2 regions of the Peptostreptococcus sp. genome follow, and region 2 is predicted to be linked to the other one. Evidence: riboswitches for the same ligand, from Rfam matches in the RefSeq annotation. Region 2 holds a riboswitch; the other holds the start of a gene.
The links. A riboswitch is a leader RNA that binds a small molecule or an ion and turns the genes downstream of it on or off. The one in region 2 is predicted to bind lysine.

Region 1: it holds a riboswitch for lysine, as region 2 does, so the genes downstream of both, ACW6OJ_RS04965 (Na+/H+ antiporter NhaC family protein) here and ACW6OJ_RS02985 (aspartate kinase) in region 2, are expected to answer to the same signal.

Annotation. Positions count from the first base shown of each region.
Region 1 covers NZ_CDRRTB010000045.1:6,842-11,824, forward strand. The annotation lists gene ACW6OJ_RS04955 (response regulator transcription factor) at 1-433, opposite strand, end outside; gene ACW6OJ_RS04960 (hypothetical protein) at 635-1,219, shown strand; gene ACW6OJ_RS04965 (Na+/H+ antiporter NhaC family protein) at 1,316-3,076, opposite strand; lysine riboswitch at 3,192-3,359, opposite strand; gene ACW6OJ_RS04970 (SH3 domain-containing protein) at 3,461-4,954, opposite strand.
Region 2 covers NZ_CDRRTB010000018.1:11,115-16,097, forward strand. The annotation lists gene ACW6OJ_RS02980 (aspartate-semialdehyde dehydrogenase) at 1-236, opposite strand, end outside; gene ACW6OJ_RS02985 (aspartate kinase) at 384-1,589, opposite strand; lysine riboswitch at 1,877-2,052, opposite strand; gene ACW6OJ_RS02990 (exodeoxyribonuclease III) at 2,209-3,036, opposite strand; gene tuf (elongation factor Tu) at 3,328-4,521, opposite strand; gene fusA (elongation factor G) at 4,737-4,983, opposite strand, start outside.

The DNA of each region.
Region 1 (4,983 bases), on a different contig from region 2:
CATTTATATATACACTATTCTTTTCAGAATCTATTCTTAGGTCCTTGAATTCCAGGTACTTCTTGTCCTTTATCTTTCCGTTAGTCCTAAGTATAGCGTATACCCTAGCTACTAGCTCATCCATATAAAATGGCTTAGTCAGGTAGTCATTTGCACCAAGAGTAAAGGCTTCAACCTTGTCATCAAGGGCCTCCTTGGCAGTCAATATTAAGATTGGAGTATCAATACCATCCTTCCTAGCCTGGTTTAATATTTCTATGCCTCCCATATTAGGTAGCATAAGGTCTAGTATAACTAAATCATATATCCCCTGAGAAATTAGGTAAAGACCCTCTTCACCGTCACCACAAGTTTCAGTGTCAAAATGCTTTGAAAGTTCCTTTTCTATATCCTTTTGAATCGTTTTATTATCTTCAACTATTAGTATCTTCATAGTTTTCCTCCCTATCAACACTCAATTATAAATATCAACGGCTAAACTTGACTAGCCAATTTTAATTCCCTACTATAAAATAATTTCATTTTTTTGTTTGAATATCATATAAGCCTATTTTATCATTATTAGTAGAAAATATCCATACATACCCTTATAATATATGTTATAATATTCAGGAATAAGTAGAGGAGGTCAACCATGTCTAATAAACAAATAACTTTTAAGGAGCTACTTGAACCAGTAAATTCAAATGATGTAAAAATATCTGAAAAGATAAATAAAACTAATAGAAAAAACGCTTCAAAAGAAGAACTTTTAAAGAATATATCTGGTAAGTCAACAAGTAAAACAAGACCTAAGCGTCTTAGCTCTCAGGATAATAAAGCTAATACAAAAGCCAAGACTTCTACTAAAGCCAGGGCTACAAGTGATACTAAGACCCTAAAAAATGCTAGCATCGCAAAAGTAGCTAAGACTACCAGTAAGAATAAAACCTCAAGGGTTAGCTTTACCCAAGATGAATTGGACAAGCTATGTGAAGTATATGACTGGTATATGGCTATCAAAGACCTTGACCCTTTAAAGCAAGTAAAACAAATTGAAAATACAAATATTAAAATAGAGGAAGATATTATAAAGCAAGCCAAAAAGGTCTCCATAACTATTGACCAGGATGTATGGGAAAACTTCTCTACCCTAGCTACAAATATCTCTCAAAAAAAAGGACCCCTACTTACTGAGATACTAAAAGAGTACCTTTTAAAGCACAGGGATCTATACTAAGTTCAACTAGAATATTTCTAATAAAAAAGATCGATAACACCCCCCATTAGGGGGGATTTTTTATGCCATCGACCTAAAATTCAAATTTTTATTTAATTAGAAGTGGATTCCTTCCTTGGCTAACTTAGCTTCAAATTCCTTATCATCAACATCAATCCTCTTACCAATTATTCTAAGTCCTACTGCAGATGCAGCTATGGCAACTGGTAATACGATATAGTATGGAACACCCATACCTGCTGGTAAATAACCAAATAATATAGTTATAACACATATAAAGATAGCATAAGGCATCTGTGTATTAACATGGTCAATGTGGTGACAACCAGCACCCATTGATGATAGTATTGTAGTGTCTGAAATCGGTGAACAATGGTCGCCGAATATAGCACCTGTCAATACTGCTGAAGTTGCTACTACTACATAACTCATATCTGGTGATAGTGAGTGTGCTAGTGGTATTGCTAGAGGCATCAAGATACCCATAGTACCATAGGCTGTACCAGTTGAGAAAGATATAATAGCACCTAGTATAAAAATAATACTTGGTAATAGGAATGGTGGTATTGATCCAGATAAGTATCTGATAAGGAACTTAGCTGTTCCAACTTCCTTGATTACTGAACTTAGAGACCAAGCAAGTATCAGGATAACACCTGTAATCATCAAAGTCTTCATACCATCTACCCAAACTTCAATTGCTTCAGACATTGTATAGATTTTCTTAATCTTTGCAATGATTATTGAAACAATAGATGAGAATATAGCAGACTGGAATAGTGCAACAGAAGCATCAGAAGATGAGAAGCACTGTCTTACTGAAGAGAATGAGAAAGGACTCGCATTAATTGACGCTATTAAAGCTGTATCTTTTCCACCCATTATAGTTGAGTAACCACTATAGTAGAATGCTATTAGCGAACTGACAATCAATACACCTATAGGTATGATTGCATTCCAAACACTTAGCTTAACACCTTCCTTTGGTGCCATATCATCTAATTCTTCAACACCCTGGTCTAGGTCAGTTGTTACATTCTGTCTTCTTCTTGCTATATATTCTGCCCTTCTCATTGGTCCAAATTCTCTAGCCATATAAGCTGTAATCAAAATGAAGGCCAAGATTAATATATTATAGAACCTATATGGTATAGTACTTAAGAATACACCAAAGGCATCTGTATCTACATGTATACTATTAAAAGCATCGTGTATCAAACCAACTTCCAAACCTATCCAAGTTGATATGATAGCCAAACCTGCTATTGGAGCAGCTGTTGCATCTATTACAAAGGCAAGCTTTTCTCTAGATATATTCATTTTGTCGAATACCGGTCTCATTATAGGACCAACGATTAGTGAGTTGGCATAGTCATCGAAGAATACTAGGATTCCTAATAACCAAGATATTGTCTGGGCACCCTTTGCTGTCTTTGCTCTTTTGGCAAGTGCTTCAGCTACAGCCTTTGCTCCACCCATCTTACCTACTAGGTTAATAACACCACCTATACATAATACCTGTAAAACTATACCTGCATTCCATGGATCTGCTAGTGAGTGTAGGGCCCTAGATATGAAATCAAGGAAGGCCAATACTATACCAGATAAGACTCCCTTACCCGATGATAGCTGTAGTATTAGAGATCCTGACATAACCCCCAAAAATAAAGATATAACAACATTTCTTGTAATGAATGCCAAGACAATTGCTAGCAATGGCGGTATAACTGTTATAATTCCTAATTTTAATGAATTCGCCTGCGCTATCTGATCAATTTCTGCGGCATACGATGGCACTGCCATCAAGATTGTCATCATTAATGTGACGATCAAAATTCTTAAACTTCTTCTGTTCATAATAACCTCCTATAAAATATAATTCATTTTTGTAATATCCTCAATAGAAGATTTATTGACACCAAGTAATATAAAAAACGTCTCGGATGGACATCCGAGACGTTTGAAAACATACTCAAATGATAGCCCAACACAAATACTTGTGACAGTGATACGCATATTCTACGTACCCCCAGCTATACAAGCCTAAAGCTGCTTGTATGCTTCGGCAATTGTTCCTTTCCTTGTGGATGCTTTAACCCTTTTATCAAGTACTAATAACAAGTGCGCCTCTACCTTCTATATTCAATTACTAACGCTAGTATACACTATGTAATAAAAACTTGCAAGCCCTTTTCTGCTTTTATTTCAAATTTTTAACAAGTCTATCGTATTTTGCAACATCTACCTATACTTTGGTATATTATAGCTCATTGATCCTATATTATTTGAGTAAGCTGCTATATCAGCCATCTTATTGGCAATAGCACTTGGCCACCTTACATCAGATGCATACTGGTGGTAAATAATACTTGGATTCCACTTCATGCTGTATAGGGTATTCTGATTGTACTTGCTGCTATGAATATACCTACTAGCAATCCAAGAAGCTGCTCCATCTATACCAGACGCTACACTTGTCCAACCATTATTATAGGCTGTAGCACTACCACCTGCAAGAGCATTACCATCTACAGCTCCAATACCAAAGAAATTATAAACAGTCTTTCCATTATATACAGTTCCTTGGGCTAGTTTTGAAGTTCCATAGCCAGTCTCTATCATTGAATGGGCCACCAGGTATAATACATTTATATTATTCTTCTTAGCCGCATCTATAAAGGCCTGCCCCTGGTTATAAAATACATTACCAGACTTACAGTACTTAGCTAAATATGCATTCAGCTGGCCAGCTGTTATATCTTCTGTATACCTATCTAGCAAGGCAAACTGCATGATAGTAGATGCATCCATATGTCTAGATGGATCCATGTATGACTTTAACTCATCTCTTGTTACCTTTCTCCAACCACCTGCAGTTAAGGTATTTAAAGCCTTAGACATCTGCATATCAACATGTGCGTCAAGTGTCATACCCATATCTATGTAGTTGGTATTTCCAGTTGAAACATTAGCCTGACTCTTGCTTGTACTTATGCTTAAATCTTCATTTTCAATATTATTGTCCTGATCTGGATTTTCAACTTCTCCTGTATCCTTTAGGTAATAAGAGGATACATAGCCTACATATCCATTATAACGGACCTTGTTCCAACCATTTGTAGAAGAGATATATTCAACCATATCACCCTTACTTAGGTCTGCTAGCTTTTCACTTAACAAATTGGCAGACTTTCTTATACTTAGGTTATTAGCCATAACCATCATTTTACTACCTACACTTGTCTTAGAAGTAGCTGATGAACCAGATAAAAACCTAGTTGAAAGATAGCCAGTTTTTCCATTGAATGATACCTTGGTCCAGGCAGATCCTTCTTCAATAACAGTTACCTTATCACCCTTTTTTAAGACCTGGATGACCGCAGACTTAGTATTAGCTTCCTTCCTAAAGTTCAGGGTATCACTAGTCACAGTCTTTGTAGTAGTAGCTGGACTAGTCTTTATATTATTAACTGTTTCAGACTTCTCTGCTATAGCAGATTCCTGAACCCAACCATCTTTATTATTAAATTTAATATTAACCCAAGAATCCTTCTTAGAAAGTATCTCAACTTCGTCTCCCTTCTTCAAGACAAACTTAACACTTTCATTCGAACCTGGGTTTACTCTTATATTTACATATTCGTAATTAATTACACCAACCTGTCCGGCTGCGAAAGCTGAAGCACCAAATAGTGGCAAAACAGCCAAAGCAGATAAACCTATTTTAATATTCAAAAAAACACTTCCTTTCTGAGTACTTTAAC
Region 2 (4,983 bases):
TTCAATGAAGTCGACCCTCCTGCTGAGAAAATCGCATAGTCTATATCCTTATCAAATGAATGTTCATTTAGTTCCTCTACTACTACATCCTGGCCTCTGAACTGTAAGACCTTTCCTGCTGACCTGGCTGATGCCATTAAATATATATTGTCTACCCTTAGGTTACTTTCTCCCAAGCGCTCTATCATCTTAGTTCCTACTACACCTGTTGCTCCAACTATTGCAAAATTTGCCATACTAACATCTCCCTTACATAAGTATTATTTAAAAAATTCTATCATATTTCCTATTGCTTATCTTGCTTATCTACCTAATTTTATCTTAAAACCTCATCTTCCTATCTTCTATTTCTTTCCTATCAAATCCATCATCCATAGGTTAGGCTATATATTGAACTCCTTACATAGCAATATAACTGCCTTTTCAGATATGTCCTTGTCTATAGCATAGGATATTGATATTTCAGATGTTGTTACCTGGTAGAAGTTGATTCCATTTGAGCATAGAAGCCTAAAGGCTCTTGCTGCAACACCACTTACATCCCTCATGCCTGAACCTACTATACTTACCTTGGCACAATCTGTACGGATTGAATACCTTATGCCTTTAAATTCTTCCTTTAAGCTATCTAGGATCTGGTTCAAGAAGTTCCTATCAGTGTCCTTACAAGTGAAGGAAACATTCATATCCTCACCCGATACTATCTGACTGATCATATCAATATTTACACTGAACCTATCAAGCTGGTTGAATAGCTCCTCTACAAAGTTCGTTCCTATATCACTACAAGTCAAGGTAACGTGTAGTATATCCCTATCTAGTGCTACTCCTGTAACAACCTTCTTTTCTAGTAAGTCTGTATTTGCCATAATCCAAGTTCCTTTCGTATCTGATAATGTTTTTGCTAAATATAGTGGTACATTGTAATTTTTCGCTATTTCAACACAGCGTGTTTCTAGAACTCCTGCACCTAGGGCTGATAGCTCTAGCATTTCCTCGTAGCTTACCTGACTTAGCTGTCTTGCTGCCTTATATATTCTAGGGTCTGTACCAAAGACACCTGTCACATCTGTATATATCTCACAAGAGGCCCCTATTGCTGCTGCCAGAGCAACTGCCGATGTATCGGATCCTCCCCTTCCTAGGGTTGTGATTTCTAGGTTTTCATTATATCCCTGGAAGCCTGCAACTACCAGTATATCAAATTCCTCTAGCTGACCATTTAAAAAATCCGCATCAATATCTGCTATCCTGCTCTTTGTATGCTGGCCAAAGGTCTTGATTCCTGCCTGTATTCCCGTCAATGACCTTGCCCTTACACCCAGCTCATTTAGGGTAATGGCCATTAGGGAGATTGTATTTTGCTCGCCTATTGCTAGTAGGGTATCTAGTTCTCTGACATCTGGATTGTCAGTTATCTTCTCAACCTGCTTTAGTAACTCATCTGTAGTCTTTCCCATAGCTGATACTACGACAATTAGCTTTTCATTATTCTCTATCCTTTTTTTCAGGTAGGTCGAAATATCCTTTATCTTATCAATAGTTCCTACTGAACTTCCCCCGAATTTTAGTACTGAAACTTGTTTCATAAACTCATCCTCCATTAATGCACAATAATCATAATAAATTATTTTAATTAACTAATAGGAATATATGCCCTTCTAGTATTTTTTAATAAAAAAGGCAAATGTAGTTAGTCCACATTTGCCTGAAAGTTTTAAATCCTGTATATATTTTTCCTATACCTAGGCCTTCTCCAAGAAAACCCCTTATAAGCTATATACTATATAATCGACATATTATGGCTAGCTCTCCATTAAAAAAGACAAATGTAGGTAGCCTACATTTGTCTATAATATTCACATAACATGACAATCTACTGGCTAGCCCTCCATTATACTCCTATAATGACAGAACAAAAACTCTTAATCCTTGTTCCAACAATACCTGCAAAGCACTACAAGTATTATTTCGGCAACATCCCCTTTCAAAGTAAACTGCTTGCTTTCATTATCTACTCCTACTCTTGTCAGTCGCGCCTCTATCCTATTTATTAAGTTAATAGTTATTATATAGCATAGACAGGCTTTTGTAAAGCCTTATTTCCCATTTATTAGCAATTAATACTAATAAAAAATAAAGTCCTTGAAAAAAGAAGGTGGAATAAGTCCAACCTTCCATCTCCAATACTATAAATTAATCTCCTATTTAGAATTCTACTTCTAGAAGAATTGGTGCATGGTCCTGCCTCTCTCCAGAGTCTACCATTTCTGATACCCTTACCTTGTCAGCCACATCCTGGCTGACTATCCAATAGTCGATTCTCCAGCCCGTATTGTTCACCTTGCTAGTCTTTACCCTCTGAGCCCACCATGAATATACCTCTTCTATATCTCCGTGGACATGCCTAAAGGTATCTACAAACCCCCTAGCAAGCAGGTTTGTAAAGCCCTCTCTTTCCTCATCAGTAAAGCCTGGTGACCTATGGTTAGAAGCTGGGTTGGCTAGGTCTATTTCCTTGTGGGCAACATTGTAGTCCCCACATGCAAGTACAGGCTTGTTCTTGGCTAGACCCTCAAGATAGTCTGCATACTTTTTATCCCATTCCTGCCTATCCTCTAGTCTCTTTAGGCCATCACCAGCATTTGGTGTATAGACCTGTGTTACATAGCATGAATCTAGCTCAAGAGTAATAATCCTACCCTCGGAGTCCATCGTACATGGAGCCCCTATTTCAGGATATGTAGCCTTTATATCCATCCCCTTCCTATATAGGAACATGGTACCAGCATATCCCTTTCTAGCAGGCTCTACAGATGACCTCCAAACATGGTTATAGCCAGGGAATATTTCCTCTAGACACTCTATATGCTTTTTAGTTGGTCCCTTAGCTGATAACTTAGTCTCCTGTAGAGCTATAATGTCCGCATCCATACTGGCTAGCTTTTTTAGGACATCCCTTGACAGTAGGGCTCTTGCAGAGTCACTCGTTAGGGCTGCATTTAAAGAATCTATGTTCCAAGAAATTAACTTCATACTTACCTCCTAATATTCCTTTTACTTAATCATACTTATAGTATTAGTTTCATTTTTTTGTTTGCCTGAGCAAACCCCATTACCTACTATTATACCCAATAATAGCTAATCAATACTAGCTATAGGAAAAATATTATATAACTTCTGGCCTATTTAATAGGGCTTTATTAATAGATAGACTTGTAGCTGCTTGTATTTACTAAGGACAATCTAGCCACCTAAGCTTAGGTCACCTATTTCTACAAAAAAAGAGAGTGCAAGCACTCTCTTTATATATATCAAATAATATAATTATTCAATTATAGAAGCAACAACTCCAGAAGCTACTGTTCTACCACCTTCTCTGATGGCGAATCTAAGACCTTCTTCAACACATATAGAGTTGATTAGGTCAACTTCGATTGTTACGTTGTCACCAGGCATAACCATTTCTATACCTTCTGGTAGCTTACACTCACCAGTTACGTCAGTTGTTCTGAAGTAGAACTGTGGTCTATATCCATCGAAGAAAGGAGTATGTCTACCACCTTCTTCTTTCTTAAGAACGTAGATTTCTGCAGTGAACTTAGTATGAGCTTTAACTGTTCCTGGCTGAGCAAGAACCTGTCCTCTTTCGATTTCGTCTCTCTGAACACCTCTTAGTAGAGCACCGATGTTATCACCAGCTTCTGCCTGATCTAGTAACTTTCTGAACATTTCTACTCCTGTTACTACAACCTTTCTTGGTTCATCAGCCAAACCAACTAGTTCAACTTCATCAGAAACCTTAAGAACACCTCTTTCAACTCTACCAGTTGCAACTGTACCTCTACCAGTGATTGAGAATACGTCTTCTACTGGCATTAGGAATGGCTTGTCAACATCTCTTTCTGGAGATGGGATATATTCGTCTATAATGTTGTAGAATTCTATTATCTTTTCTCCCCATTCAGAATCTGGGTCTTCAAGAGCCATTAGAGCAGAACCTCTAACTATTGGAGTATCATCTCCTGGGAAATCATATTCGTTAAGTAGTTCTCTAACTTCCATTTCAACTAGTTCTAGAAGTTCGTCGTCATCTACCATATCACACTTGTTTAGGAATACAACGATGTAAGGAACACCAACCTGTCTAGAAAGTAGGATATGTTCTCTTGTCTGAGGCATTGGACCATCTGTTGCAGCAACAACTAGGATAGCACCGTCCATCTGAGCAGCACCTGTGATCATGTTCTTAACATAGTCAGCATGTCCTGGGCAGTCAACGTGAGCATAGTGTCTAGCTGGAGTTTCATATTCAACGTGAGCAGTAGAGATAGTGATACCTCTTTCTCTTTCTTCTGGCGCCTTGTCTATGTTGGCGAAGTCTACCGCTTCACCTAACTGATACTTGTTGTGTAATGTCTTTGTTATAGCTGCTGTTAATGTAGTCTTACCGTGGTCAACGTGACCGATTGTACCAATATTAACATGTGGCTTACTTCTTTCAAATTTAGCTTTTGCCATTTTAAGTTTCCTCCCTTAAGAAATAAATTATTTATTAATTGGAGGGCGGAATCCACCCCCCTTTTTATTCTTTATAAGTATATCACTTTTATACTTATTTTTCAACAATTCATTAAAAATCTGATAATTTTTTAAGTCTATAAGCGATTTTTTCGCTTTTTTTTACTTTTTTAGCTTAAATATCTAACCAATTGGCTTAAGTTAGCCTTTTGTGACTACTTACCTTCTGTTATCTTCTTAGCAACAGAACCTGGTACCTGTGCATAGTGGTCAAATATCATTGTATAAGTCGCTCTACCCTGAGTAGTAGATCTTAGGTCTGTAGAATATCCGAACATTTCAGATAGTGGAACGTGAGCTCTAACAACCTGAGCACCGTTTCTTTCTTCCATACCCTGAATCATACCTCTTCTAGAGTTAAGGTCACCCATAACGTCACCCATGTAATCGTCTGGAGTAACA